Regions from separate parts of the Pedococcus ginsenosidimutans genome, predicted to be linked through region 2. Evidence: predicted binding sites of a transcription regulator. Region 2 holds the regulator's gene; the other holds the start of a gene.

Region 1 (15,016 bases), on a different contig from region 2:
GTGGACGTGCGCCGCGCCGTTGCACTGGCCCTCGCTGCCCTGCTCGCGATGCTCCTGGTCTTCCAAGCCGCCGTGGGCGGCTGGCGCCAGGCTGCCTTGCTGGTCCTCGCCTGCCCCCTCGGCGGGGTCGGGGCCGTGCTGGTGGCGCCACTGGTCGGAGGGGTGGCCACCGCTGGGCCGCTGCTCGGGTTCTTCGCAGCCAGCCTCCTCACCCTCCTGGGCGGTCTCTCATTCGTGCGGTCCGCGCCGCCGACGGACCGCTCCGTCGGCACCCTGGCCCGGACGGCCGTGACTCGGGTCAACCCGGTGCTGCGCCTGAGTGCGGTGGTCGCGCTGGCCTTCCTCCCGGCTGCCGTGCTGGGCGGTCGGCCGGGCGCCGAGCTCCTGCAGCCGTTTGCGCTGACCCTCATCGCCGGCTCCATCACGAGTGGGCTCGTCGTCCTCCTCGTGCTCCCAGCCCTTCTCGGGCTGCCGCCGGCGGCAGCTCCACTCACACCAACCGGCCCATCTCCACTCGCCGTGATTCCGAAGGGAGCCCAGAAATGAGCACCTCGAACCGCCGTACCGCCGCTGCGGGCCTGCTGATGACGGCCGTCCTGGCCGGGTGCACAGCCACCGAGGCGGCAGTCAACGACGTGCCGGCTGCCGTCGTGGAGGACATCGAGAACTCGGACGTCAAGAAGGTGACGTTCAGCAGGGAGGCCGCTGAGGCGCTCGGCGTCGCCACCGCGGCGGTGACCAGGAACGGCGCCAACGGACAGCTGACCATGCCGTACGACGCTGTCATCTACTACCTCGACGGCACCACGTGGGCCTACGCGGCCACCGGCGAGCGCGAGTACACGCGGGTCCCCGTGACGGTCGCCTCGATCTCCGGTGCCAACGCGACGTTGAGTGCCGGCCCGACCGCCGGCACCCAGGTGGTCGTCGTCGGTGCGCCGGAGGTCCTCGGTGCCGAGCTCGAGATCGACGGCGAGCAATGACCTGGGGGAAGTCGCCGATCCGCTGGATCGTGGGGACCAGCCTGCGCCTGCGCTACATCGTCGTGGCCGGGGCCGTCGCCCTCATGGTCCTCGGTGTGGCGTCGGTGCCGCAGATGAGGGTCGACGTCTTCCCGGAGTTCGCGCCGCCACGCGTCGTGATCCAGACGGCCTGCGTCGGGCTGTCGACCTCCGACGTCGAGGAGCTCGTGACCGTGCCGCTCGAGCAGGGCCTCAACGGCCTGCGGGGCCTGGACGACATGCGGTCGAGGTCCGTGCCGCAGCTGTCCTCCATCGAGTTGCTGTTCTCCGCCGACACCGACCTGCTCCGGGCCCGGCAGCTGGTGCAGGAACGCCTCGCCATCATCTCGCCCAGCCTTCCCACCTGGGCGGCGCCGCCGGTGATCCTCGCCCCGGTCTCGGCGACGGGCCGCGCCATGCACATCGGCATGACCTCCAAGAACGACTCGCTCATCGCGATGTCGATGAGTGCCTACTGGAACATCAGGGCACGGTTGTTGCAGGTGCCGGGTGTGGCCAACGTCGCGATCTGGAACGAGCGCCTCCAGCTGATGACGGTGCAGGTGGAGCCGCCCAAACTGGCCAGGCACGGCGTCACCCTCGACCAGGTCATGGAGACGACCTCGGCGTCCTTGGACTCCGGGTTGCTGCGCTTCTCCGCGGGCAGCGTCATCGGCACCGGCGGGATCGTGGAGAACGCGAACCAGCGCCTGCCCGTGAGGAACGTGCTGCCCATCGTCACGCCCGCGGACCTCGCCAAGGTGCCGGTCGAGGGCACGGCCGGTGCGACCACCCTCGGCGAGCTCGGCGTGGTCGCGGAGGTGCACCAGCCACTCATCGGCGATGCCGTCGTGAACTCCGAGCCCGGCATCCTGCTGGTCGTCGAGAAGCTACCCTGGGCGAACACCCTGCAGCTCACCGACGGGGTGGAGAAGGCCATCGCGGAGCTCCAGCCGGGGCTGCCGGACGTCACCTTCGACACGCACGTCTTCCAGCAGGCCGACTTCGTGAAGCTGGCGATCTCCAACCTTTCGAAGTCGCTGGTCCTCGGCTTCCTGTTGGTCGTGGCCATCCTGATGTTGTTCCTCTTCGAGTGGCGGGTCGCCCTCATCAGCCTCCTGACGATCCCGCTCTCCCTCGTGATCACGATCCTGGTGCTCGACTGGCGGGGAGCCACGATCAACACGATGACGCTGGCCGGCTTGGTGATCGCCCTCGGCGCCGTCGTGGACGACGCCATCATCGATGCGGAGAACATCGTCCGGAGGCTGCGTGCCTCGCGGTTGGAGGGAAGCTCGGAGTCGACCGCGTCCGTCATCCTGCGGGCCTCACTGGAGGTCCGGAGCCCGATCGTCTACGCCACGCTCATCATCATCGCCGCCTCGATCCCGATCTTCCTGCTCACGGGCCTGACGGGCGCGTTCTTCCAGCCGTTGGCCGTGTCGTACACCCTGGCCATCACGGCGTCCATGCTCGTGGCCCTCACCCTGACTCCCGCCCTGTGCCTGATCCTGCTCCACCGCACGCCGATCGAGCGCCGGTCCTCACCGGTGGTCCGCTGGCTGCAGCGCTGGTACACCGCCTCGCTCCGCCGCATCGTGCGGCGCCCCCGTGGGGTCTATGCCGCCGCCACACTCGTGACGGTGCTGGGCATAGGCGTGGGCGCGGGACTCGGCCAAAGCCTCTTCCCGGCCTTCCAGGAACGCGACTTCCTGATGCACTGGGTGGGGGTGCCGAGCACGTCCGACACCGAGACCGCTCGGACGACGACGGCGGTGAGCAAGGAGATCCGCGCGATCCCCGGGGTCCGCAGCTTCGGCGCCCACATCGGGCAGGCGCTGCTCGGCGAGGAGGTCTTCGGAGTCAACTTCGGCGAGAACTGGATCAGCCTGGAGCCCGATGCCGACTACAAGGAAGTCCGTGACCAGATCGACGCCGTGGCAGCGAAGTACCCCGGCCTGTTCGCGGAGGTGCAGACGTACCTCGACGAGCGCGTGGAGGAGGTCCTGACGGGCGGCAAGGAGCCGGTCATCATCCGCGTGTACGGCGAGGACCTCACCGTGCTTCGGCAGAAGTCCGCCGAGATCCTCGACCTGCTCTCACAGATCGACGGCGTCAAGGATGCCCACACCGACATCTCCCTCGACGTTCCCCAGGTCGAGGTCGAGGTCGACCTCGACCGGGCTCGCGCCTACGGACTCAAGCCGGGCGACGTCCGCCGCGCCGCAGCCACCATCGTGGCCGGCGAGGAGGTCGGCGACATCTTCCGGGCTGGTCGCGCCTACGACGTCGTGGTCTGGAGCACGCCGGAGACGCGGTCCAACGTGTCGTCGCTCGAGCAGCTGCCGATCGACACCCCGTCCGGCAAGCGGGTTCTGCTCAAGGACGTGGCGACCGTGGCCGTCCGCCCCAACCCGAACGCCATCGAGCGCGAAGGCGACTCCCGCCGTCTCGACGTCGGCGCGAGCGTGGAGGGCCGCGACCTGGGCTCGGTCGTCAAGGAGCTCAACGGCAAGCTGAAGGGCGTCTCGTTCGACCGTGGCTACCACGCCGAGGTCCTGGGGGAATACAAGGAGAGGCAGGCCGCCCAGAGCCGGCTGCTGACGTCGTCCTTGGTGGCCGCCGCCGCCATCCTCCTGCTGCTCCTCACCTCCCTGCGCAGTGGCCGACTGGCCATGCTCGTCTTCCTGACCTTGCCGATGGCACTGGTCGGTGGGGTGCTGGCGGCTTGGGCGGCGGGCGGTGTCCTCTCCATCGGCTCCCTCGTGGGCTTCTTCACGGTCTTCGGGATCGCCGCGCGCAACAGCATCCTGCTCATCAACCACTGCCAGCACCTAGAGGAGGTCGAGGGCGTGCCGTTCGGGCTCGACCTGGTCCTCCGCGGGGCACGTGAACGGCTCGCGCCCATCCTCATGACCACCTTGGCGACGGGTCTGGCCCTGGTGCCTCTGGTCGTGCTCGGTCAGCGACCCGGCCACGAGATCGAGCATCCCCTGGCGGTCGTAATCCTCGGGGGACTGGTCACCTCGACCTTGCTCAGCCTCTTCGTGGTCCCGTCGCTGTACCTTCGCTTCCACCGAGCCACGGATGCGTCCGGAGCGGGCGCGGGCACTGTCCGGGGGCCGGCCTGAGCTAGACGTCGGTCATCCAGTGCTGGAAGGTCTTGCTGACCACCATCCCGACGTGCTCGTAGAGGGGCAGAGCCCCGGTCCGTGAGTCCGTCGACAGCTCGCTGCGGGTGGCCCCGTGGTCGCGGGCCCGCGCGAACGCGTCGGCGAGCAGCGCGCGGGCCAGGCCCTTGCCACGCTGGTCGGCACGGACGGCCAGCTGGTCGACGTACCCGCACCCCTCGGTGACGATCAGGTAGGCGACCCCGACCGGTGTGCCCTCGGGGTCGACGGCGAACCTGACCTGCCAGGGCTCGAAGCCGGGACGCCGTACGGTGCGTGCGGCCCAGTCGTCGAAGGCGGTCGGCTGGCGGTCGGGCCACTCGTTGAACGCGTCCTCGACCAGCTGGTGGGCGGTGTGGTCGTCCTGCCCGGGGACCAGGTCGCGCAGGGTGTAGCCGTGGGGGAGCGGCTGCGGCTCGATGGTCGCGCCCTCGGGGACGACGAGCACCCACGACGTCCAGCCCTCGCGGTAGCCGAGGGACCGGAAGAGCCGCTCCGCAGCGCTGCCGACGGGCACGGTTTGGCCGACCAGCGTCCCGCCCCGAAGCCGCGAGCAGTCCTCCACCCACCGGGCCAGCCAGGTGCCGAGGCCACGTCCGCGGTGGTCGGGGTGCACCGTCGCCTCGGCGCGGCGCGTGCGGTAGACCTCTGCGGCGGCGACGAGGGTCTCGCCGTCGAACACGCCGACGCTCTCCTGCTCCAGGTCGAAGCTGGGGCGCTGCCAGTCGCTCTCGATGTCCTCGGGCTCGATCGCGACCTCGCCGGTGTCCGCGCGCTCGGAAGCGGCGAACAGGTCGAACATGGCGCGGGCGTCGGCCATCGCCAACGGGCGGGTCACGAGGTCGGGGGGCAGGTCCATGGGGGTCATCGTGCCGGGGGGCCCGCGGGTCCGCACGAGGTTTTCGGGTCTGTCGGAGTGCTCCCGTGTGTGAGAGAGTTCTCTCGAAATGCCTCTCTCACATCGAGGTGAACCCGTGACCAACCCGTACGGCGACATCGAGCTCACGCCACGGGGCATGCGTGCCCTCGCGCACCCGACGCGGCTGGCGATCCTCAGCCGACTCCAGCGCCACGGCCCCAGCACCGCGACCGCGCTCTCGGCAGAGGTGGGCGCGACTCCGTCGGTCACGAGCTGGCACCTGCGGCACCTCGCCGAGCACGGCCTAGTCAGGGACGCCGAGGTCGGCTCGGACGGCAGGCAGCGCTGGTGGGAGGCCTCGGGCCCCGGCTTCCGGTTCACCCCCACCGACGACGCCGGCGGCGACGCCGCCATGCTGCTCTCGCGCGTCCTGTTCGACCAGGCCCGCGACTTGCCCGACCGCTGGGCGCGCGAGGCCGAGCCCCTGCTGGAGGACGAGTGGCGGCGCTCGGCGGGCCTGTCCAACACCACGGTCGTGGTGACGGCCGACGAGCTGGCCGGGATCGAGGCCGCGATCGAGGAGGTCCTCGCGCCGTACGTCCGAGGCGGGGCCGGCTCCGCCCACGGGCCGGAAGCGGGCGCTCGCGCCGTGCGCCTGCTGCGCTACGTCCTGCCCGAGGCCCCGAAACCGACGGGGGAACCCGCATGACAACGCCGCTGTGGCGGGACCGCAGGTTCGCGACGTACTGGGCGGGGCAGGGGATCTCGCAGTTCGGCGACCGCATCACCGAGCTCGCCGTCCCGCTCATCGCCGTGACCACCCTGCACGCCGGCGCCTCGACCGTCGGCCTGCTCACCGCTGCCGTGTGGGCGCCCAACCTGCTGTCCCTGTTCGTCGGCTCCTGGGTCGACCACCAGCCGCGCAAGCGACGGCTGCTGGTCCTCGCCGACGTGCTGCGCTGCGCGGTCCTGCTCACCCTGCCCGTGGCCCACGTGCTCGGCGCCATCACGCTGGTGCAGCTGTTCGCGGTCGCGCTGGTGGCCGGCCTGGGGCAGGTGCTCTACCAGACGGCGTACCCGAGCTTCTTCGTCGCACTCGTGCGCCGCGACCAGTTCGTGGAGGCCAACAGCCTGCTCAGCGGCACCCGGTCGGCCTCCTTCGTGGCCGGCCCGGCGGTCGCGGGCGGGCTGGTCCAGGCGGTCACCGCGCCGATGGCCATGCTCGTCGACGCGGTCACCTTCGCCATCTCCGCGGTCCTCATCGGGCGGGTGCGGGTGGCCGACCCCCCGGTGGCGGACGGCGGCGGTGCCAGCCTGCTCGGCCGGGCGCGGGACGGCATGGCGCTGGTGCTCCGTGACGCCTACCTGCGGGCCTCGCTCGCCTGTGCCACCACCATCAACCTGTTCAACCTCATGGCCGGCGCGCTCGTGGTCCTCTACGCCAGCCGCGAGCTCGGCCTCTCGCCGGGGCTCATCGGCCTGGCCCTGGGCATCGGGGCGAGCGGCGGGCTCGCGGGGACGGTCCTCGCCGGGCCGCTGTCCCGCAGGATCGGGCTCGGGCGCACCATCGCGGTCGGCGCGGTCCTCTTCTCCGCGCCGTTCGCCCTCATGCCGCTCGCGCAGGGACCGACCTGGTCGCGCGCCGGCGTGGTCGCCCTGGTCGAGCTGCTCTCCTCGGTCGGCGTGATGTGCCTCGACATCCCGCTCAACGCGCTCATGACCGCGGTGACCCCGGACGGCATCCGCAGCCGCGTGACGGGCGCGTTCTCGACCGTGAACTACGGGATCCGCCCAGCGGGCGCGATCGTCGGCGGCCTGCTGGGGGAGTGGATCGGCCTCGCCCCGACCATGGTGGTGGCCGCGGTGGGCGGGTCGCTCTCGGTGCTCTGGCTGCTGCGGTCGCCGGTCATCTCCACCCGCACCCTCGACGACCTCCGCGGCGCGAGCGTCTCACCGGGTGCGTGACACGGACCTCTGGCCCTAACGGGGCCGGGCGGGGCGCGGTGACCTGAGGGGGCACCGCGCCACACCGAGGGGGAGGTCCACCGTGTCCCAGCCACAGGTCCGAGGCAGCCGTTCGGCCGGGAGGCCCCGGGCGGCGGCCCGGCGGTCGGACGTCGGCCGCAGGCTCGGCTTCGTCATCGGCGCCGTCGTCAACGCCGCCCTGCTCTGGTGGGTCAACGTCGCACCCGGCTGGCAGGTCGTGCCGTTTCTCACCGCCGACACCCGGCTGGTGCTCGGCCTGGTCAACGCCTCGCTGGCGGTCGGCCTGGTGTCCAACGTCGTGTCCGCGGTCCTGCTTCACTTCCGGCTGAGGGCATTCGGCGACCTGGTGCAGAACGCGGTGGGCCTCGCCGCCATGGTGCGCCTGTGGCAGGTCTTCCCGTTCGACCTGGGCGGGGCCGGCTTCGACTGGGACCTCGTCGTGCGCTGCGCCCTCGTCCTCGGCATGGTGGGCGCGGTCCTCGGTGCACTGGTCGCCGTGGTGCACCTGGTGCGCGGACGGTGACCGGGTCGGACACTACGTCCGGATCGTGGGCGGAGCGTCCCGTGCGATGGACGTACGGCGACAGCGCGGCATACCCTCCGAGGGTGCGTATGCAGCGCCTCCTCCTTCGCCGCCGCGGCGGGGCCTGACCGATCAGCCGCCCCTCGTCGCGGAGTAGCGTTGCCCTGGCTGAGCCTCTGAAAGAGCCACCAGCAACGAATCGATAGGCGAGACACCATGATCCACCCGCAGCAGCCCTCGGGCATGCCGGTCGCGAAGTACGTGCCGTTCCAGGACCAGATCAGCATCGACCTGCCCGACCGCACCTGGCCGACCAAGGTCCTCGAGAAGGCGCCGCGGTGGTGCGCGGTCGACCTGCGCGACGGCAACCAGGCGCTCATCGACCCCATGAGCCCGGACCGCAAGAAGCGGATGTTCGAGCTGCTGGTGCGCATGGGCTACAAGGAGATCGAGGTCGGCTTCCCCTCGGCCAGCCAGACGGACTTCGACTTCGTGCGGATGCTCATCGAGGACGACATGATCCCCGACGACGTCACGATCCAGGTGCTGACGCAGTGCCGCGACCACCTCATCGAGCGCACGTTCGACGCGATCCGCGGGGCCAAGCAGGCCATCGTCCACTTCTACAACTCGACCTCGGTGCTGCAGCGGCGCGTGGTGTTCGGCCTCGACCAGGACGGCATCGTCGACATCGCGGTCCAGGGCGCCCGCCTGTGCCGCAAGCTCGAGGAGACGGTCCCCGACACGGTCGTCTACTACGAGTACAGCCCGGAGTCGTACACCGGCACCGAGCTCGAGTTCGCCGTGCGGATCTGCAACGAGGTCATCGACGTCATCGACCCGACACCTGACCACAAGATGATCATCAACCTGCCGGCCACCGTCGAGATGGCGACCCCCAACGTCTACGCCGACTCGATCGAGTGGATGACCCGCCACCTCGAGCGCCGCGAGTCGATCGTGGTGTCGCTGCACCCGCACAACGACCGCGGCACCGGGGTCGCGGCGGCGGAGCTGGGCTACCTCGCGGGCGCCGACCGCATCGAGGGGTGCCTCTTCGGCAACGGGGAGCGCACGGGCAACGTCGACCTGGTCACGCTGGGCATGAACCTGTTCAGCCAGGGCATCGACCCGCAGATCGACTTCTCCGACCTCGACGAGATCCGGCGCACCGTCGAGCACTGCAACCAGCTGCCGGTGCCCGAGCGGCACCCCTGGGGTGGCGATCTGGTGTTCACGGCCTTCTCCGGCTCGCACCAGGACGCCATCAAGAAGGGGTTCGAGGACATGGACCGCCAGGTGGCGGCCACGGGCAAGCCGATCGACGAGCTCGTCTGGGGTGTGCCCTACCTGCCCATCGACCCGCACGACGTCGGCCGGTCCTACGAGGCCGTCGTGCGCGTCAACAGCCAGTCCGGCAAGGGTGGTGTCGCCTACATCCTCAAGGCCGAGCACCAGCTCGACCTGCCGCGCCGCCTGCAGATCGAGTTCAGCGGTGTCGTGCAGGCCAAGACCGACTCCGAGGGCGGCGAGGTCAGCCCGGCCGAGCTGTGGAGCGTGTTCGAGGACGAGTACCTGCCCGCCGTCGACGGCGCGGCCAACGCGTGGGGACGGTTCACGCCGGTCAGCCACGCGCTGGAGAGCCAGGCCGGCGGTGCCGACCGCATCGTCGCCACGATGCTCGACCAGGGCGTCGAGGTGCAGGTCGAGGGCACGGGCAACGGCCCGATCGCGGCCTTCATCGACGCCCTGTCGACCCTCGGCATCGACGTGCGCGTCCTCGACTACGCCGAGCACGCCCTGTCGGCCGGTGGCGACGCTCGCGCGGCCGCGTACGTCGAGTGCGCCGTGGGCGACCGGGTCCTGTGGGGCGTCGGCCTGCACAGCTCGATCGTCAAGGCGTCGCTGACGGCGGTGCTGTCCGCGGTCAACCGCGCACTGCGCGACCAGGCCTGACCCGGGTCAGGCCCGACCGGGTGGGCGGGCCTGACCCGGTGGGCGGGCCGCTGACGGGTCCGCCCACCCACGTCACCCCTCGGTCGGGAGGAGCCTCCGGGAGGCGCTGGTGAGGCCGACACCGACTGCGATGAGCAGCAGCGCGAGCGCCACCCCGGGGGCGGTGGACGAACCCGTGTTGGCCAGCTCGGGTGCCGCAGCCGGTGTCCCGGCCGGCGCCGCGGACCCCACCGACGCCGGGACCGCGGAGGCGGGGCGGCTGGGGGACGGTGCAGGCTCGGGCGCTGCGGCCGTCCTCAGGTCGAGGACGAATGCCCGCATGGGCGTGACGGCGCGGTTGCCCACCTCGTCGTAGGCCCAGGTCGTCACGTGGAACTCGGTCCGCTTGCCCTTGGCGAAGTCGAGGATGCGCGGGTCCAGGCTGCACGACCAGGTCTGTCGGCTGCTGCGACGACCGACTGCGCGGTGCACAGTGGTTCGCCGGACTCCCACCCGCGGACGCTGAGCTCGAGCCCGGGGACGGCGGTGCCCCGGATCGTCACGCTGGTGCTCCTGACGACCTGGTCCTGTGCCGGCGAGGTGATCACCGGTGCCGGCGGGGGCGTCGCGTCGCCCACCCCGGAGACCACCTGCGAGGCGACGCGACACGCAGTCAGCGGACCCCGCGGGGGCGGAACTGGATCGAGATGCGCGGCCCGACCGCCGCGGTCGACTTGGGGATGCAGTGGTCCCAGGTGCGCTGGCACGAACCACCCATGACGACGAGGTCACCGTGCCCGAGGGAGAAGCCGATCGACTCGCCACCACCCCTCGGCCTCAGCATCAGGGGGCGTGCCGAGCCCACCGACAGGATGGCCACCATGGTGTCCAGGTTCTTCGACCTCCCGATCCGGTCGCCGTGCCAGGCCACCGAGTCGCGGCCGTCCCGGTAGAGGCACATCCCGGCGGTGACGAAGGGCTCGCCGAGCTCGGCGGCATACCAGCGGCTCAGCTGCTCGCGGGCGTCGTGGAGGACGGGGTGGGGGAGTGCCTCGCCCTCGCCGTAGAACTTGAGCAACCGCGGGACGTCGACCACGCGTTCGTACATCTCACGCTTCTCGGCGTACCAGGGGACCTCGTGGTGGAGCGCGTCGAAGAGCTGCTCCGCCCCGGTCAGCCAGCCCGGCCGGTAGTCGACCCAGGCACCGCGTCCCAGCTGCGTGCGGGTCAGCCGGTGGTCGAGACCGTGCAGCTCGATCTCGTCGGCGGTGTCGAGGAGCGAGCCCTGGAGTGCCATGCCCATGCGGCGAGGATAACCCATGTTCGAACACCTGTTCTAGTGGTGCGAGGTGGTTCTTCCCCTCCGCTCAGGTCGGGGGCCTACTGTCGGGGGCGAGGGAGCTGCCGATGCTGGGGTGGGCGTCGAACAAGGCGGAGCGGGCTGTGGGTACCGGGGTGTTCCGGGCCCTGGGCGCGGTGCTGGTCGCTGTCGTCGTCGTGGCCCTGCTGTTCCCCCGGGAGCCGAACCTTGCCTACGACCGCACGTGGGTGTGGGTGGGTTTCGTCGCGTGGGGGACGGCCTGGCTCGTCGCGGTCGTGGCGTGGCGCCGTTTCGGGAGGTCGCGTGTCGTCCGCTGGGTGGCCCGTCGGTCCGGTGTGGTCGCCTGGGCGTTGACCGGGCTGGGTATGGCAGCCGCTCTCGTCGTCGCCCTCAACCTCGGCTACCGGTTCGGCTGGGACGCCAGGGTGCTGGTGGACCTCGGCAGCCGTCTCGACCAGGGCGCCGGCGGCACCGGCACCGGCGCCGGCACTGGCACCGGCGGCACCGTCCCGGACTACTACTACCGCTACCTGTCGCGCTACCCGAACCAGGTGCCGTTCGCCGCGCTCACCAAGACGTCCTTCCAGCTCGGTCGTGCCCTGGGGTGGCAGGAGACGACGGTCTTCGCCGTGCTCAACGCCGTCTGTGTGGGGGTCACGCTGCAGAGCGTGTTCGTGGTCGTCCGCCGGGTTCGCGGCGCGTTGGCCGCCCTGGCGGCGCAGGTGGCGGGGCTGGCACTCCTGGCCGTCTCGCCGTGGGTCGCCGTCCCGTACACCGACGTCGTGACCCTGCCGGTCCCGATCGCGGCCACGGCGCTGCTGCTGGTGGCAGCGACCCGTCCCTCCCGCGTGGCCGCGGTGACGCTGGGGGTCGTCGCGGTTGCCGTCCTCTCGTTCGGGTACGTCGTCAAGACCACACCGGTGGCGACCGTCGCCGGACTGCTCGCGCTGGGCGTCCTGGTGCTGCTCAGCCGGCTTCGTGACCGTCGCAGGGCGGCGACCGCTGCTCTCGTGCTGCTGGTGTCGACGGGTGCCTTCCTCGGGCTCTCGTCCGGCCTCCGGGTGGCGCTGTCCGACTCCACGGGTCTCGACCTCGCGCGGGTCGACACGAGCCTGACCCCGCCGCTCTCGTGGTGGCTGGCCATGGGCCTGACGAGGAGGGCACCGAGCGGGCTACCCCGCTACGGCGCGTACGACCCGACCATGGTGACCGCCATCGCGTCGATGGACGGGCCCCAGATCGACCGCTACTCCCGCGAGACGCTGGACCACCGGCTGGGCGCCCTCGGGCCCGGCGGGTACGCGCAGTTCGCCGCGGACAAGGTGGCGTGGAACCTCGGCGACGGGATGTTCTGGGCCTGGGGGGAGGGGCTGGATGGTGCGAGCGTGGTGCCGCGACACGGACCGCTCACGGCGTGGGTGGTGTCGTGGGACCACCCCGCAGGCGACCACTACGGCGTGCGGGCCGGGCTGACCCAGGGGTTGTGGCTCGTCGTGCTGCTGGCCGCCGGCGCAGGCCTGCTCGTGCGGCCCTACCGCCGCGACGTGGCGCTGCTGGTCGTCTCGGCCGTCGGGATCATCGTCTTCACCCTGGTCCTCCAGGGGCGCTCCCGCTACCTGTTCGTCTACGCCCCCGTGTTCATCGCGCTGGCCGGCGCCGTCGTGCCGGTCGGCCGCCCGGCCGTTCCGTGGCACCGCTCTTTCCATTTCCTCAGGTCAGGGGCCTACGCTCCAAGGGTCGAGGGAGGAGGCGATGTCCGTGCGCGCACCGAACCAGTTCGAGGGAGCGGTGGGGACAGGCGTCTTCAGGGTCCTTGGCGCAGTGCTCCTGGCGGCCGTGGTCGTGGCGCTGTTCGTGCCCCGTGAGCCCAACATCCCCTACGACCACGCCTGGGTGTGGGCCGGGTTCGGCGGTTTCGCCGCACTCTGGCTGGTGCTGGTCGCGGTGCGCCGCCGACTCGTGACCTCCCGGGCCGTGCGCTGGCTCGGGCGGAGGGCGGGCTGGGCCTCGGTGGTCGTCACCCTGCTGGGTACCGCCGCCTGCCTCGTGGTCGCCCTCAACCTCGTCTACCCGGTGGGCTGGGACGCCAAGGCCATGTCCAACCTGGGCAGCCGCCTGGCGCAGGGACCGGCCCCGCTCTTCTACTACCGCTACCTCTCGCGCTACTCCAACCAGGTGCCGTTCGCCGCCGTGTCCCGGATGAGCTTCGAGCTGCACGGGATGCTCGGGTGGGACCAGCGGACCGTCTTCGCCGTCATCAACGCCCTGTGCGTGGGGGTGTCGCTGCAGAGCACCTACGTGGTGGTGCGCCGGCTCCGCGGCGTCCTGGCGGGCCTCGCCGCGCAGGTCGCGGGCATCGCCCTGATTGCGCTGTCCCCGTGGGTGACGGTGCCCTACACCGACATCGTGACGCTGCCGTGGCCCATCCTGGCCACCGCCCTCGCCCTCACGGCCGCGTCCCGTTCCTCCAGGGTCGCCACCGTGGCCCTGGGCGTCGCGGCGATCGCCGCCCTCACGGTCGGGTACGTCCTCAAGACGACCCCGGTGGCGACGATGGCGGGCGCCCTGGCCCTCGGTGCCGTCGTCCTCGTGAGCTTGGTGCGCCAGCCACGTCGCGCCGCAGCCGTAGGCGTGGTCCTGCTCGTGTCGGCCGGTGCGTTCCTCGGGGTGTCGTCCGGGGTGAAGACGGGCCTGTCCGAGGCGTCGGGGCTCGAGCTCGCCCGCGTCGACACCAGCAGGACGCCCCCGTTGTCGTGGTGGATCGCCATGGGCATGACCCCGACGTACGGCAACACGGTCCGCTACGGCGCGTACAACGCGCAGATGGTCGCCAGCACCGTCCACCTCGACCCCGCCCAGCTGGCGAGCTGGTCCGACAACGCGCTGGACCAGCGCCTGCACGAGCTCGGACCCTCGGGCTACGCCACGTTCGCGGCCAACAAGCTGACCTGGAACCTCGGCGACGGCATGTTCTGGGCATGGGGTGAGGGGTCGGACGCCTCGACGCCGGTGCCGAGGCACGGGCCCCTGACGTCCTGGGTCGTCTCGTGGAGCCACCCGCTGGGGTCCCACTACGCCGTCCGGGCCGGGCTCACGCAGGGGTTGTGGCTCGTGGTGCTGCTCACCGCAGGACTGGGGCTGGTGGTGCGCCCCTACCGGCGCGACGTGGCGCTGGTCGTGGCGTCGGTCGCGGCGATCGTCCTGTTCACGCTGGTCTTCCAGGGGCGCTCGCGCTACCTGCTGGTCTACGCGCCGCTGTTCGTGGCGCTCGCGGCGTCGGTGGTCCCGGTCGGGCGCTCGGGCCTGCTCGGGCCGGCCCGGCTGGCGCTCAGCGGCCTGCGGCCACGCACAGCCGGTCGAGCTCGGCTGTGAGCTCGGCCCGTAGGTCATCGTGCTGCGGTCCGAGCACCGTGTCGGGGGCCGGGTCACGCCACCGTTCGATGGGGTGCAGCGCCACCGGGCGCCACGTGTGGTCGCGGCCCTCCCAGTCGTAGCGCGGCCAGACGTGGGCGTGGAGGAACGCGTCGTGGTTGCCCTGGATCTCCAGGTTGATGCGCCGGAACGCCGGGTCCCGCCTTGCGCACACGGTCTCCACCGCCTCGCCGAGCAGCTCCAGGTCGGCCAGGAAGTCGACCCGTCGCGGGCGCGGCAGGTCGGTGAGCCGGTCGACGCCCGGGGTGTCGGTGACGAGCACGCAGTACCCCGGCAGGAACTGCACGTCGCCGACCACCGCGAACCCCGCGCCCAGCCGCCGCAGCACCGTCGGGTTGTCGCCCCGGAGGGCGGCGCCCACCCGGTCCTGCCGCCAGTCGGTCATGGCCGGACACCCTGCGGCACGGCCTCCCGGCGTCGCTGCTGCCGTGGGGGACAATGGCCGCATGCCCCTGTACCGCGACGAAGGCATCGTCCTGCGCACCCAGAAGCTGGGCGAGGCCGACCGCATCGTCACCCTGCTCACGCGGGGGCTGGGCAAGGTGCGCGTGGTGGGCAAGGGCGTACGGCGCACGAAGAGCCGGTTCGGCGCTCGCCTCGAGCCGGCCATGTGGGTCGACGTGCAGTGCTACGAGGGACGCACGCTCGACACCGTCACGCAGGCGGAGTCGCTCGCCTCCTGGGGTGACGTCCTCGCCCGCGACTACACGACCTACACGGCTGCGGCGGCCATGCTCGAGACGGCCGACCGGCTCACCGAGGAGCGCGAGCCGAACGTCCAGCAGTACC
Region 2 (15,016 bases):
GAGATGACCCGCCAGGTCTTGCCTCGGTCGTGTGACACGAGATTCTTCACGTTCTCCAGCAAGAGGACGGCCGGCTTCTTGGCTTCGATGACGTCAGATAGAGCGAAGAACAAGTTGCCCTGCTTAACGTCGTCGAAACCATGTGCACGCCCGAGGGAGTTCTTCTTTGAGACGCCTGCCAACGAGAACGGCTGGCATGGAAAGCCGGCTGCGAGGATGTGATGGTTGGGAACGCTGCTCGGTTCGATGAGATTGATGTCGCCGGCAGGCCTCTCGCCGTACCACGCTTCGTAGGTCTTCTGCGAGTGCTTGTCCCACTCGGACGAGAACACGCACTCACCCCCGATGGACTCGAGGCCAAGGCGAAGCCCTCCGATGCCGGCGAAGAGGTCGATGAAGTCAAAGCTGGAGGTTGACTGGTCAGTCACCGTTGTTCCTATCGAGTCAGTCGACCCAGTGGTGGTTGGAGGGAGTCTGCCAGGGGCTCGGAGGAATACCCTCCAAGCCCCTGGCGTGTCGCTGGATCAGCTGCAGCCGCTGGTGCTGCCGCAGCCTTCGCAGACGTAGCAGGAGCCGGCGGGGCGCATCTTCGTCCCGCAGGTCATGCACATCGGGGCGTCAGCGGAGATGCCCTGGAACTTCTCCATCAGCTCCGCGGACGAGTGCACGTCGACCGAGATCTCCCGAGCCGAAGCGGCACCGGCACCGGACTTCACCTCGGCAGCGGCCGACGGAGCAGCCTCCGCCTTGGTGGCAGCCGCGGCGGGCTTGGCGACGGAGACCGGGGCGGACTGGCTGAAGTTCTCCAGCTCGTCCTCGAGCTCCTCGTCGGACTCGTTGTCCGCCTCGATCGCGGCGTAGGAGCCGGTCTCGAGCTGGCGGGCGCGCTCCTCGGCGGTGTGGATGCCCATGAACGAACGGGTGTCGAAGTCCATGTGGTCCAGCGCCAGGCGACGGAACACGTAGTCCATGATCGACTGCGCCATCCGCACGTCGGGGTCGTCCGTGAGACCAGCAGGCTCGAACCGCAGGTTGGTGAACTTCTCCACGAAGGTCTCCAGCGGCACGCCGTACTGCAGGCCGATGCTGACCGCGATCGAGAAGGCGTCCATCACGCCGGCCAGGGTCGAGCCCTGCTTGCCGAACTTGAGGAAGATCTCACCCAGGTCGCCCGACTCGTAGGTGCCGGCGGTGAGGTAGCCCTCGGCGCCACCCACGGCGAACGACGTGGTCTGCGAGGTACGACGCTTCGGCAGGCGCTTGCGCACCGGGCGGTACTCGATGACCTTCTCGACCTTGGCCTCGGCCGCAGCCGTCGCCTTGTCAGCAGCAGCGTCCTTGGCGGTGGAACCACCGTCGGACAGCGGCTGGCCGACCTTGCAGTTGTCGCGGTAGACCGCGATCGCCTTGAGGCCGAGCTTCCAGCCCTGCATGTGGACGTCCTCGATCTCCTCGACCGTGGCCGTCTCCGGCAGGTTGACCGTCTTGGAGATCGCGCCGGACAGGAACGGCTGGACCGCAGCCATCATGCGCACGTGGCCCATGGCCGAGATCGAGCGCGCACCCATCGCGGTGTCGAAGACCTCGTAGTGCTCCGGCTTGAGGCCGGGGGCGTCGATGACGTGGCCCTTGTCGGCGATGTACTCGACGATCGCCTCGATGGTCTCGCCGGTGTAGCCGAGCTTCTTGAGCGCACGCGGGATGGTGAGGTTGACGATCTGCATCGACCCGCCACCGACGAGCTTCTTGAACTTCACCAGGGAGAAGTCGGGCTCGATGCCGGTGGTGTCGCAGTCCATCATGAAGCCGATGGTGCCGGTCGGCGCGAGCACCGAGGCCTGCGCGTTGCGGTAGCCGTTCTTCTCGCCGAGCTTGACGACGTCGTCCCAGGCCTTGGTGGCCGCACGGTGGATCGAGGTGTCCATCGAGTCGAAGGGGCGGATCGCGTCGTTGGCGCTCTGGTGCTTGCGCATGACGCGCTTGTGGGCGTCGGCGTTGCGGGCGTAGCCGGCGTAGGCGCCGACGACCCCGGCCATCTCGGCCGAGCGCTTGTAGGCGGCACCGGTGAGCAGCGAGGTGATCGCCGCGGCGAGCGAGCGCCCACCCTCGGAGTCGTAGCCGTGGCCGGTGGCCATGAGCAGCGCGCCGAGGTTGGCGTAGCCGATGCCGAGCTGGCGGTAGTCACGCGTGGTGTCGCCGATGGCCTCGGTCGGGAAGTCGGCGAAGCAGATGGAGATGTCCATCGCCGTGATGACGAGCTCGGCGACCTTCTGGAACGTGACCGCGTCGAACGTGTCGTCGTCCTTGAGGAACTTGAGCAGGTTGAGCGAGGCCAGGTTGCAGGACGAGTTGTCGAGCGACATGTACTCCGAGCACGGGTTGGACGCGGTGATGCGGCCGCTCTCGGGGTTGGTGTGCCAGTCGTTGATCACGTCGTCGTACTGGATGCCCGGGTCGGCGCACTCCCACGCGGCCTCCGCGAGCTTGCGGAACAGGTCACGCGCGTCGACCTTCTCGATGACCTCACCGGTGGTGCGCGAGCGCAGCCCGAAGTCGGTGCCGGCCTCGACGGCCTTCATGAACTCGTCCGAGACACGGACCGAGTTGTTCGCGTTCTGGTACTGGACGGAGGTGATGTCCTTGCCGCCGAGGTCCATGTCGAAGCCGGCGTCGCGCAGGGCACGGATCTTGTCCTCCTCGCGCGCCTTGGTCTCGACGAACTCCATGATGTCGGGGTGGTCGACGTCGAGGACGACCATCTTTGCCGCACGACGGGTCGCGCCACCGGACTTGATGGTCCCCGCGGACGCGTCGGCGCCACGCATGAAGGAGACCGGGCCGCTGGCGGTGCCGCCGGAGGACAGCAGCTCCTTCGAGGAGCGGATGCGGGAGAGGTTGAGGCCGGCGCCGGAGCCGCCCTGGAAGATCTTCCCCTCTTCCTTGTACCAGTTGAGGATCGAGTCCATCGAGTCGTCGACGGCGAGGATGAAGCAGGCGCTGACCTGCTGCGGGCTCTTGGTGCCGACGTTGAACCAGACCGGGGAGTTGAAGCTGAACACCTGGTGCAGCAGGGCGTAGGTCAGCTCGTGCTCGAAGATCTCGGCGTCCTCGGCCGTGGCGAAGTAGCCGTGGTCCTTGCCGGCCTTGACGTAGGTCAGCACGACGCGGTCGATGAGCTGCTTGAGCCCGGTCTCTCTGGCGTCGGTGCCCACGGCGCCGCGGAAGTACTTGGTGGTGACGATGGTGGAGGCGTTGACCGACCAGAAGTCGGGGAACTCGACACCGCGCTGCTCGAAGATCGTCTCGCCGGTCTTCCAGTTCTGCTGGACGACGTCGCGCTTCTCCCAGGTCACCTCGTCGTAGGGGTGCACACCGGGGGTGGTGTAGATGCGCTCGACGGTGACGCCTGCGGCGCCCTTGCCGGCGTTCTTGCGGGCACCTGCACGTGCGCCTGCGGTTTCAGTCATGTCTGGTGGCCTCCCTAGCCCCTGGTGCTGCTGTGGTGTCAATTCTCGGTGGTGGCACTGACAGTGCCGGGGTGGTGCTTGTGGTGCGTATGGCGCGGGGCTCAGCCCGGCGGCATACCGGCGGTGCGTCCCTGCTCCGGCTCGGTGCCGGTGGCCTCGCGCTCGGCGCGCAGCAGGGTGATCGCGGCCTCGAAGTCCTCGAGCGACTCGAACGCCTGGTAGACGCTGGCGAACCGGAGGTAGGCGACCTCGTCGAGCTCGCGCAGCGGCCCGAGGATCGCCAGGCCCACCTCGTGGGCCTCGACCTCGGCCTGCCCCTGCTGGCGGATGCACTCCTCGACGCGCTGGGCGAGGAGGGCGAGGTCGTCCTCGGTGACCGGGCGGCCCTGGCAGGCCTTGCGGACGCCGGCGAGGACCTTGCCCCGGCTGAACGGCTCGCTCGCGCCGGAGCGCTTGGTCACCGTGAGGCTGGCCGTCTCGATCGTGGTGAAGCGGCGGCCGCACTCCGGGCACTGGCGGCGCCGGCGGATGGAGCTGCCGTCGTCGGTCGTGCGCGAGTCCATGACCCGGGAGTCGGTGTGCCGGCAGAACGGGCAGTGCATGACGGCAGGCCTCCTCGGAGGTGTCGGACGTGGGTGTGATGGGGTGTGACGCGTGGCGCCGGTGGGCGCTCCCGGCCCGCGCCCTCACGAGTGGGGCTGGGGACGAAACTGTGGACCTGCTGGGGACAACGTGTGGAGAACCGGCCTTGCCCTGTGCACTACATGTGGACGAACTACAGCCGTGTAACCACTAGATGTAGGGATAGTCTGCCTCGCTGCGCCCCGGGACGCAAGCGAGTCCCGGAAACTCCTCCAAACTCCGTAGCGCAGTGTGCATCGCCGCAGGTCAGGGGCCTGCGCAGGGTCGCGACGACACGCCCGAACTGATGCTGATGGGGCTCGTGTGACGCCAGAGGCGCCCCAGATGTGGGGTGCGACGTCGCCGGCCACCCCACATCTGGTGTCGGCCGCACAGGCGCATCTGGACGCCGCCGCTCACGGGTCCTACGCAGGCTGCACGACGCGCCACTGCGCCCCTCGCGCGACGATGGACAGTTGCCGGACACCGCTGCGCGGCAGGGTCAGCCGCGATGCCGGGACTCCCACCCATCTGCAGGGACCGTCCCACGGAGGTTCGCATGACCGCTTCATCCATCGACCGTCGACACCTGGTCCGCACCGCGGCGGGGGTCGCCGTCGGCGGCGTCCTCGTCGCAGGCTCCGGGGTAGCAGCCGCCTCTGCCGACGAGCACGCCGGCCTCATCGGCAGCTGGTGGCTCGAGCACAGTGACGACGCACCCGCACCGCCCTCCCCCGGCATCGCCATCGTGAGCATGGCCCCGGGCGGCGTCATCGTCGCCAACGACATCCGTCCTGCGGGCGTGGTGCGCAACGGCAGCTGGTCGGGCGATGCCGACCACTTCCGAGCGATCCTGTGGGCCCCCCTGGCCCCGCCCACCGGGGGTGCGGACCCGGGCAGCACGCGCGTGCAGATCCAGGGTCGGCTCTCCGGTGGGGTCATGGTCGGAACCGCCGCGATCACCGGGTACTCCCCCGACGGCACCCAGATCTTCAGCGGCACGGGCACGTTCAGGGGCACTCGCCTGCGCGCCTGACCTTCACCCCTGCAGGGCCCCGCCGGCCGAGCCCTGCAGGTCACCCATGCAGGTCACCCCCCGCCCGGCCGAGCCGCTCGGGAAGCCGACTCAGGCCATCGAGAGCAGGAACGCCGCGCTGAACCCGACCACCGTGAGGAGCCCGACGAGGCGTCCGGCGTGCTCGACGGCCTCGGGGACCATGGTGTCGGCGAGCATGGTGAGGATCGCCCCTGCAGCGAACGCCTGGATGGTCGCCACGACCGCCGGGTCGGCCCCGTCGAGCAGCACCCGCCCCAGTGCCGCGGCCACGGTGGCCGCGGCGGTGACGCCCAGCCACAGCCCCATGATCGAGCGCGCGCTGTGCCCGGCGGACTTCATGCCGGCCGACGACGAGAGCCCCTCGGGGATGTTGGAGAGGAACACAGCCGCGACCACGGCGACCCCCACGCCTCCCCCGCCGATGGTGGACACACCGATGGCGGCGCTCTCGGGTATGCCGTCGAGCAGGGCTCCCAGCGCGAGCGCGGTCCCGGCCGCGCCGGCCTGCGGGCCGTTGGGGCTCTTGCGGCGGTGGCCTCCGCGGCTGTCGATCCACCAGTCGCCCAGGAAGAAGACGACCGACCCGCCGAGCAGGCCCAGGACCGTGGAGACTCCCCCGGCCTTGTCGTAGGCCTCGCCCGCGAGCTCGAACGTCAGGGCACTGACGAGCACCCCGGACCCGACCGCCATGACCCAGCCGATGACCCGCTTCGAGGTCGGCAGCCAGATGCCGGCGGCAGCGCCGACCAGCAGCGCCACTCCACCGACGAAACCCCAGAACCCTGCTTCCAGCACGCGCTCACCGTAGCCCTGCCCGGGGACGGTCGCCGCCGCGGTCGGCCACGCCCGGGGACCACAGCAGGACTAGGCCGTCTGCGTGACCCGGGCCGGGCGGGGCGGCGGGACTATCGAAGGCGCAGGGAACCCGTAGCGGAGGAGGTTCTCATGAGCGGAGCAGCAAGGATCGACCGTCGTCAGCTCGTGCGCACGGCGGCGGGGGTGGCGGCCGGCGGAGTCCTGGTCGCCGGGACGGGGGTCGCATCGGCGTCGGCGAGCGACTCGAGCAGCGGCGTCCTCGGCGGCTGGTGGATCGAGCACACCAACGACCCGCCGGCCGACCCGGAGCCGGGCACGACCGTCGTCAGCATCGGTGCCGGCGGCATCATCGTCAGCAACGACATCCGGCCGGCCGGCTCGGTCAGCAACGGCGTCTGGGCCATGGACGGCGACCGGTTCAAGGCGACCTTCTGGGGCACCACCGACCTCGGGCCCGACATGCCTGCCGGCAGCGTGCGCGTCCGGGTTCGCGGGCACCTGAGCGGTGGCAAGCTCGTCGGCACCTTCACCGTCACCGGGTACGACGCGACCGGTGCGCAGATCTTCACCGCCACGGGCACCTTCACCGGCACCCGTATGGCGCCCTGACGCACGTGCTCCCGGAGCCGACCCCGCTGCGGCGGGGCCGGCTCCCGTCGTGTGTGCCGGCGACGGAGCCCGCGCGGCGTTGCCGGTGTGCGCCTCGGGCCCTTGGGCCCTACCCGGCCCCGGTGGGCAGCCCGAGAGTGGGAGCACGACCGCGGGACCTTTCCCGGGCAAGCCCTCAGGGCCACCACGAAGGCAGGAACAGATGAACAGCTACGGACTCGGCGGCAGGGTCGCCGTCATCACCGGCGGCGCGTCCGGCATCGGCCGGGCCTGCGCCCACATCCTCGCCCGCTCCGGCGCCGACGTCTCGGTGTGGGACCTCGACCAGGCCGCCATCGACATCGTCCTCAAGGAGCTCGAGGCGTTCGAGTGCCGGACCCACAGCGCGGTGGTCGACGTGTCCGACTCCGCGGCAGTGGACGGGGCCATGGACGCCACCGTGGAGCACCTCGGACACGTCGACATCGCCGTCTGCAACGCGGGCATCGGCGGGGAGGCCCTGAACAGCGGCGACTACACCGACGAGGGCTGGCACCAGGTCATCGGCATCAACCTCGACGGCGTCTTCTACACCCAGCGCGCGGCGATCCGGGCCATGAAGGCCAGCGGACGCGGCGGCTCGATCATCAACATGGCCTCGATCCTCGGCGCGGTCGGCTTCGCCACGGCGAGCGCCTACACGGCGGCAAAGCACGGTGTCGTCGGCATGACGCAGGTGGCCGCGTGGGAGCACGCCGCCGACAAGATCCGCGTCAACGCCGTGGGCCCGGGCTTCATCCGCACCCCCCTGCTGGACGCCCACCTCGAGCAGTCGGTCCTGGACTTCCTCGCCACGCAGCACGCGTTGCAGCGCATCGGTGAGCCCGAGGAGGTCGCCGAGCTGGTCGCCTGGCTGGCCAGCGACGGCGCGTCGTTCGCGACCGGCACCTACTACCCGATCGACGGCGGCTACCTCGCCCGCTGACGCCGGCCACCGGGCCCTTCGGCGCGTCCCGCTTCAGTCCCGCTTCAGTCCCGCTTCACGCGGTAGTCGATGAACGTCGCGAAGCGGGACTGGGTGACCCCGAGCTGCTCGAGCTCGAGGTCACGCGTGAAGCCCTCGAACAGCCGCTTGCCCGCGCCCAGCACGACGGGCGCGACGATGATGCTCAGCTCGTCGACGAGGTCGGCGTCGAGCGCCTGGCGGATGACGTCGGCACCGCCCATCACGTGCACGTTGCGGTCGCCGGCGGCATCCCGGGCCGCCGCCACCGCCTCGCGCACGCCCTCGATGAAGGTGAACGCGCCGCCGTCGGGCTGCTCCTCGGGCCGGTGCGTGACGATGAAGAACGGTACGTCCCAAGGGTTCTCGTCGCCCCAGTGCCCGGAGGCCTCGTACGTGGCGCGGCCGCCGACGACAGCGCCCATGTCGCGCATGCCCTTCTCCATCCACCCCGCGTCCACCGGCTCCATCTCGCCGCGCGGCTCGTCGTAGCTCCACGGGCCGCCGAAGACCCAGTAGTGAAGACGTTCCCCACCCACCCCCAGGCCGCACCCGGGCCCGTCGTCCGGCCCGGTGACGTAGCCGTCGACCGACATCGTGATCCCTGCGATGACCTTGCCCATCGCCTGCTCCCTCGCTCGTCGTGGGTCGTTCCCGTCAGTGGTACCGACCACCCGGGGCCGAGGAACTCATCGCCCGTGGCTCACGACCGGGACGCGTCCTCGCTGCGCGTCTTGAGGCCGGCGGCCTCCATCGCGAGGTAGCGGTCGGTGGTGGCGCGGTACGCCCGCGCGACGAGCTCCCCCAGCCAGCCGTGCGGTTCGATGCTCAAGGTCACGCGGCTGCCCCCACCGGGCAGCGGCTCGACCACGTGACGGGCCTTGGTGAGGATCGCCGGGCCGCGCATGACCCAGGTGAAGGACGAGCCCGGCTCCAGCTCGGTGACCACCCAGTCGGAGGTGGGGATGCGGGGCTGGCTCAGCTTGGCGCTCGACCCCGGACGCAGCGGGCCCTCGTCGAGCCGGCGCGCCCACCGCACCGATGCCGTCCACTCCGGCCAGCGCTCGATGTCGGTCATCACCTCCCACACCCGGGCCGGCGAGGCGGCGATGTCGACGGTGGTGTGCTGCTCCATCTCGACATTGTCCTCCTGCTGTCGGTCCCTTTCGAGAGGATGGGAGGTATGGATTCTGCGCGCGTCCTCGCTCAGCGACTCGCCACCCAGCGCCTCAGCTCGGCACCCCTGCCCCGGGCTGCCGATGCGGTCCGGCTGCTCACGTGCGTCCAGAGCCAGGAGCGCGACCACGCCTTCTTCTCCTTGGGCCTGCGCACGCGGCACGCCACGTATGCCGCCGTTCGCCGCGAGCACGACAGCGGCGACTTCCTGCGCACCCACATCCTTCGCCCGACGTGGCACTTCGTGGCTCGGGAGGACCTTCGCTGGATCCTGGCCCTCACGTCCCCACGCGTGCTCTCGTCCATGGCGGGGCGCCACCGCCAGCTAGGCCTCGACGACACCCGGCGGATGGACTCGGGGCTGTCGCTGCTGGCCGACCTGCTGCAGGGTCGCCGCCACCTGACCCGCGCCGAGATCGGTGAGGCGTTCGTCGAGCGGGGTTCGGCGATCGAGCCCGGACCCCCGCTGGGGCACCTGCTCCTCGTCGCGGAGCTGCTCGGCCTGCTCTGCTCGGGTCCGCAGAAGGGCGTGCACCACTCCTACGCCTTGGTCGACGAGGTCGTGCCGCCGACGCGTGCGAGGGACGAGGACGAGGCGCTCGTCGAGCTGGTTCGCCGGTTCTTCGCCGGGCACGGACCCGCCACGGTCAAGGACTTCACCCGGTGGTCGTCGCAGACCGTCGCGCGCACCAAGGTGGCTCTGGCCCAGCTCGGCGATGTGCTCGAGCAGGTGGACGTCGGGGGCACCCCGCACTGGTTCGACCCCGAAGTGGTGCCGCGACGCAGCCCGGCCGCCACCTCCGGCTACCTCTTCCCCGTCTACGACGAGGTGGTCCTGACCTACCCCACGGTGCCGTTCCCGGCGGTCGCCGACCACCCGTTCGCCAAGCACCCCGACCCGTTCTGGGCCCGGGTCGTCGTCGACGCCCAGAACGTCGGCCTGTGGAAGCGCAGCGTCCGCGGCGGCGAGGTCGAGGTGGACGTCCGGCTGGCGCGCAGCGTGGACGACCAGGGCAGGGCTGCGGTGCGCGAAGCGGCCCAGCGGCTGGCGGACTTCCTCGAGCTGGAGCTCCGCTACCTCGAGGACGACCGGACACCCCACCTCTGGCGCGGCTAGTCGAGCTCGCTGCGTGGGCGAGGGCTCAGCGGCCGCCCATTTCACACAACATCGGGCGACGGCGACGAGAGTTGATGAATTACACGGTTGGACTTAACGGATGTGCCTGACAAAGCGGACATCGCCCGTCCAGTCTGTTCAGGTTGCCGGGTCCCCGGGCCCTGCCACCTGCGCTCCGGCGCCGTACTGCCCCCCACCCCCCAGGAAGTCATGCGCTCACGCCTCCACCGTGCCTCCGCCCACGCCGTCCTGCGCCTGCTCGCGCTGGCCCTGACGGCGACCGCCCTCGTCGCCGTCGCCCCGAGGGCCGCCGAGGCAGCGGGCCTGGTGAGCGAGTGCAAGGCCTACTCGACCGCCTGCATCTCCTTCAGCGGGTATGCCGGGAAGTCGGTGTGGGGCTACCCCGTGAACTCCTCCGGCAACAACTGCGTCAACTACGTGGCCTACCGGTTGGCGCGCAACGGGGTGCGACAGGAGAGCGGGATGGGCAACGGCGGGCAGTGGGCCACCAGCGCCAAGTCGCGCGGCTACGTCGTCGACAAGACGCCGCGCACCGGCTCCATCGCCCAGTGGAACTACGGCAGCGCCTACGCGCCGAGCGCGGGACACGTCGGCTACGTCGAGGAGGTCACGTCGTCGTACATCGCCATCTCGGACTCCTCGTGGGGTGGCGGCTACTCCTCGCGCTGGCGCGTCTACAAGGGCGACCGCAACTGGCCGAGCAACTTCATCCACTTCAGGGACCAGGCCTACCAGCCGCCGAAGTCCGGCTCGTTCCTGCGCGTGCGGGAGACCAACGAGGTCTACCGGCTCGTCGGCTCGGCACCCATCTACACCTCGACGTGGACCGGCCTCGGGGGCACCCAGCCCACCCACCTCATCTCCTCGACGACCCTGGCCTCCATGCCGGCCCGGCTCGCCGAGGGCACCTTCATCCGCGGCGCGCAGCGCAACGAGGTCTACCGCGTGGTGGGCGGCGCACCGGTGTACGTCTATACGTGGACTCCGTTCGGCGGCGCGCAGGCGACGACGAAGGTCGACCAGTACGCCATCGACAAGGCCGGCACCGGCGGCCACTGGAACCACCTGCTCACCCGGCCCGCCGAGGGCACCCTGGTCAAGGGCGGCCAGCGCGGCGAGGTCTACAAGATCGCAGGCGGCGCACCGGTCGTCGTCACCAACTGGGACAACATCGGCGGCAAGCGGACCCCCATGACCGTCGACCAGTACGCGATCGACAAGGCAGGCAGCGCGACCCGCTACAACCACCTGTCGTACCGCCCGGTGGACGGGTCCTACGTCCGCGGCTACACGACCAAGAAGGTCTACCTGATGAAGGGCGGCGTCGCCCACTACGTCTACTCGTGGGACCAGGTCGGCGGGACCCCGCAACCCACGACCCTCGTGGACCAGGTCGCCGTCGACAAGGCGGGTACGTCGAGCCCGCTCTACTGGACCCACATCAAGGACAAGCTGGTCCTCTGAGCTGCAACTGGGTCAGCAGCTGGGTCAGCCGGCCCGGGTCAGCCGACTGCGGGGATGAGCAGCGTCTGACCGGCGTGGACGTCGGAGCCGGCCAGGTCGTTGGCGACCTGGATGCGGGCGACGGCGTCCGCCAGCGGGAGCTGCGGCAGCTGCGCCGCGGCGACCTCGGACAGCGTCTGGCCCGACTGCACGGTCGTCGCGTGGTCGATCACCGCGGCCGACGCGCCGCCGGAGAGCAGGCTGATCGCGAGCACCACTGCGGCCACCAGCACCGTGATGGTGACTGCCAGCCGCCCGGCCCGCGTGAGGCGCAGCGGCGCCGCGGGGCGGATGACGACGTCGTCACCCGTGGGCACGGAGACGAGCTGCGGGCGGGTCGGTCGCACCGGCATCCGCAAAGGTGCGGGGGTGACGTCCCAAGCGACTGCTGCACTCATCTGGTCCTCCGTGGTGGTCAATGTCTGGTGGCGGTTCGAACGGATGTGCGAACTACCTCTGGACTGATTTCTAGCACGCGTGTTCGAATGCGGCAAGACACGCGTCGAACACATGTTTGGCACAGGCGTTCGAACGCCATACGCTGTGTTCATGCCTCAAGCACATCAGAGGCCACTGACAACGCACCCGTACCACCGTCGCCGGACCTCTTCCAAGACCCCGGCTCACGGCACCTGACCTGCGGAAACGAGGAACCGGCATGAGCGAGGACAACGTCAAGGAGCTCCCCGACCGCGACCACGGCGACGGGCTCACCGTCCGCCAGCGCCGGGTCCTCGAGGTGATCCGCAACTCGGTGGACCGTCGCGGCTACCCGCCGAGCCTGCGCGAGATCGGCGAGGCCGTCGGGCTCACCTCGCCCAGCTCGGTGGCGCACCAGCTGTCCACCCTGGAGCGCAAGGGGTTCCTGCGGCGCGACCCCAACCGGCCCCGCGCCATCGAGGTCGTCTCCCCCGACTCCCCCGCCGACATGCGCGGCTACCGCGGCGGGGCCAGCGCCGACGACGAGACGGCCGTCTACGACGAGACCGGGGTCGGCGACCAGCGCCCGGAGGCCTCCTACGTCCCGGTCCTGGGTCGCATCGCCGCCGGTGTGCCGATCCTCGCCGAGGAGACCGTCGAGGACGTGTTCCCGCTCCCCCGCCAGATCGTCGGGGAGGGCCAGCTGTTCCTCCTGCAGGTCGTCGGTGAGTCGATGATCGACGCGGCGATCTGCGACGGCGACTGGGTCGTCGTGCGCCAGCAGCCCACCGCCGACAACGGCGACATCGTGGCCGCCATGCTCGACAACGAGGCCACCGTCAAGACGTTCAAGCGCAAGGACGGCAAGGTGTGGCTGATGCCGCACAACGAGGCGTTCGAGCCCATCGACGGCGACCACGCCACGATCCTGGGCAAGGTCACGGCGGTGCTGCGCCGGGTCTGAGCCTCACGCCGGTCACCTGCGTCAGATGCCTGCGCCAACGGGCAGCGTCAGTCGCCCAGCGTCTCGAGGTACCTGCTCAGGCGCTGGGTGATGTCGTCCGTGGCGCGGGCCTCGTCCCAGAGCTCCCACCACTCGTTGTCGTCCGGGCGCAGGGCCCGGTGCAGCGCCGAGGTGGCCAGGTCCTCGAGGCGCTCGTCGACCTCGAGCGGCTCCTCCTCGACCCAGCGGGGTACGTGGCGCTCGCGCGCGACGCTCTCGGGGTCGTCGCACGCGGCGACCACCACGGCGGCAGCGATGGCCTCGGCCATCTCCGGCGCCTCGATGTAGCCGTCCGAGCGGATCACACGAGCCATGGCCCGCTCCACGTGGGCGCGGCGCTCGTCGGGCCCTGCCTCCTCGAGCGTGTCGAGGAAGTCCAACGCGTCGTCGTTCTCGAACGGTCCCGTTCCGGCAGCTCCCATACCGGCCTCCCTGTGCCTCGGCTCGCACTGGTCCTTGAGCGGTGTGTCCTCTCGCTGGGGCCGGCTGGTGCCGGTCCCCTCGTCACCGAGAGTGCCAAGGGCTGCCACGAAACGCCAGTGGTCGTTCGGCTGAGGTGGCCATGGACCTTCGTTCGCCTCCGGCCGGGGCAGGCTACCCCAGGCGCTGGTACCAGGCGGTGTCGACGTAGCGGCCGAACTTGTGCCCCACCTCGCGCAGCACGCCCACCTGCTCGAACCCGTGCCGACGGTGCAGGGAGACGCTCGCGTCGTTGGGCAGGGCGATGACCGCGACCTGGGTGTGCACGTCAGGGAGCGCGTCGAGCCTGCCGAGCAACGCGGAGTACAGCTGCGTGGCGATGCCACGCCCCCTCGCGCCCTCCGCGAGGTAGACCGAGACCTCCTTGGTGCCGTCGTAGGCGGGCCGTGGGCGGAACGGTCCGGAGAAGGCGTACCCGAGCAGCTCGTCCCCATCCACGGCCACGAGGACGATGTCGCTCCCGGCGGCGCCCGCGACCTTCTCCCCGAGGTATGCCGCCCCACGTGGCTCGGTGTCGAACGTCGCCACCGAGGTGCGGGCCTGCTCGTCGTAGATCGACGCCATGGACGGGACGTCGGCGGCGACGGCATCGCGGACGGTGATCGCGGTGGCGGCCGGGCTCATATCGGCGATGCTAGGGGGATGACCGACCGGCAGCGCATGTGGGACGAGCGGTATGCAGCCAGCGACCGGGTCTGGAGCTCCGGACCCAACGCCGAGGTCGAGCGCATCGTCTCGCCCTTGCCACCGGGGCGGGCGCTGGACCTCGGCGCCGGCGAGGGCCGGCACGCCCTCTGGCTCGCGTCGCTGGGCTGGCGCGTGACGGCGGTCGACTTCTCGGCGGTGGGTCTCGGCAAGGGTGAGTCCGAGGCGACCCGACGCGGGCTCGCAGTCGACTGGGCGGTCGCCGACGCGCGTTCGTGGCAACCGTCGCCGGGCGTCCTCTACGACCTGGTGCTGGTCGCCTACCTCCACCTGCCCGAGGACGTGCTCGGGCGGTGCCGGCGCTGGCTCGCACCGGGTGGCGCCCTGGTCGTCGTCGGTCACGCGTTGCGCAACCTCACTGACGGCGTGGGCGGTCCCCAGGACCCGGCGCTGCTCCACACCCTCGACGAGCTGCGCGCCGCGTCAGAGGGCCTGCAGGTCGAGCGATGCGAGGAGCTGGTGCGGCACACCGAGGGCGGCGACGCGATCGATGCCGTGCTCGTCGCTAGGCGGCCAGCAGCCTGACGAGGTCGGTGAGGGTCGGGCCGAGCGGGGCGTCGAGCTGGATGGTCGCTTCGGCGTCGCCGCGCGTGGCTCCGCGGGTGATGATGACGACGGGTATCCCCCGCGCCGCCGCCCGTCGGACGAAGCGGTAGCCGCTCATCACCTTCAGGCTCGACCCGAGCACCAAGAGCACCTCGGCTTCTTCAGTGAGTCGAAAACAGTGCTCCACCAACGGTTTCGGCACCGACTCACCGAAGAAGACGACATCGGGCTTGAGGGTGTCCTGCCGGCAGACGAGACAGCGCGGGACGATGAAGTCGGCGACGTCGAGCTCGTTGAGGGCGATGTCGCCGTCGGGTCGGATCTCGTTGCTGGTCACCTCGAACGAGGGGTTGGTGGCCCGCATCCGCTCGTCGAGGTCCCAGCGGCTGGAGAGGTCGCCGCACGTCAGGCAGACGACTCGGGCCAGGGCGCCGTGCAGCTCGGTGACGTCGGTGGCGCCGGCCGCCTGGTGGAGGCCGTCGACGTTCTGCGT

What was found. The regulator LexA, encoded in region 2, represses DNA repair genes until DNA is damaged. The targets are predictions, from matches to a motif close to TCGAACANNTGTTCGA.
Region 1: ABEA42_RS18105 (alpha-ketoglutarate-dependent dioxygenase AlkB) is a predicted target of LexA. The motif match lies at 10,798-10,813, and genes of this name have one in related genera.

Annotation. Positions count from the first base shown of each region.
Region 1 is NZ_BAABLO010000013.1:248,282-263,297, forward strand. It holds gene ABEA42_RS18060 (efflux RND transporter permease subunit) at 1-546, shown strand, start outside; gene ABEA42_RS18065 (hypothetical protein) at 543-983, shown strand; gene ABEA42_RS18070 (efflux RND transporter permease subunit) at 980-4,132, shown strand; gene ABEA42_RS18075 (GNAT family N-acetyltransferase) at 4,134-5,030, opposite strand; gene ABEA42_RS18080 (ArsR/SmtB family transcription factor) at 5,146-5,739, shown strand; gene ABEA42_RS18085 (MFS transporter) at 5,736-6,995, shown strand; gene ABEA42_RS18090 (hypothetical protein) at 7,078-7,539, shown strand; gene leuA (2-isopropylmalate synthase) at 7,756-9,495, shown strand; gene ABEA42_RS18100 (hypothetical protein) at 9,568-9,987, opposite strand; gene ABEA42_RS18105 (alpha-ketoglutarate-dependent dioxygenase AlkB) at 10,148-10,777, opposite strand; gene ABEA42_RS18110 (glycosyltransferase family protein) at 10,882-12,660, shown strand; gene ABEA42_RS18115 (glycosyltransferase family protein) at 12,617-14,167, shown strand; gene ABEA42_RS18120 (diadenosine tetraphosphate hydrolase) at 14,124-14,612, opposite strand; gene recO (DNA repair protein RecO) at 14,674-15,016, shown strand, end outside.
Region 2 is NZ_BAABLO010000004.1:387,576-402,591, forward strand. It holds gene dcm (DNA (cytosine-5-)-methyltransferase) at 1-428, opposite strand, end outside; gene ABEA42_RS06550 (vitamin B12-dependent ribonucleotide reductase) at 525-3,467, opposite strand; gene nrdR (transcriptional regulator NrdR) at 3,569-4,069, opposite strand; gene ABEA42_RS06560 (hypothetical protein) at 4,648-5,124, shown strand; gene ABEA42_RS06565 (ZIP family metal transporter) at 5,215-5,940, opposite strand; gene ABEA42_RS06570 (hypothetical protein) at 6,091-6,570, shown strand; gene ABEA42_RS06575 (SDR family NAD(P)-dependent oxidoreductase) at 6,773-7,534, shown strand; gene ABEA42_RS06580 (dihydrofolate reductase family protein) at 7,579-8,175, opposite strand; gene ABEA42_RS06585 (SRPBCC family protein) at 8,256-8,687, opposite strand; gene ABEA42_RS06590 (winged helix DNA-binding domain-containing protein) at 8,736-9,845, shown strand; gene ABEA42_RS06595 (CHAP domain-containing protein) at 10,056-11,330, shown strand; gene ABEA42_RS06600 (LysM peptidoglycan-binding domain-containing protein) at 11,369-11,767, opposite strand; gene lexA (transcriptional repressor LexA) at 12,028-12,753, shown strand; gene ABEA42_RS06610 (DUF4259 domain-containing protein) at 12,801-13,214, opposite strand; gene ABEA42_RS06615 (GNAT family N-acetyltransferase) at 13,387-13,896, opposite strand; gene ABEA42_RS06620 (class I SAM-dependent methyltransferase) at 13,915-14,502, shown strand; gene ABEA42_RS06625 (NAD-dependent protein deacetylase) at 14,483-15,016, opposite strand, start outside.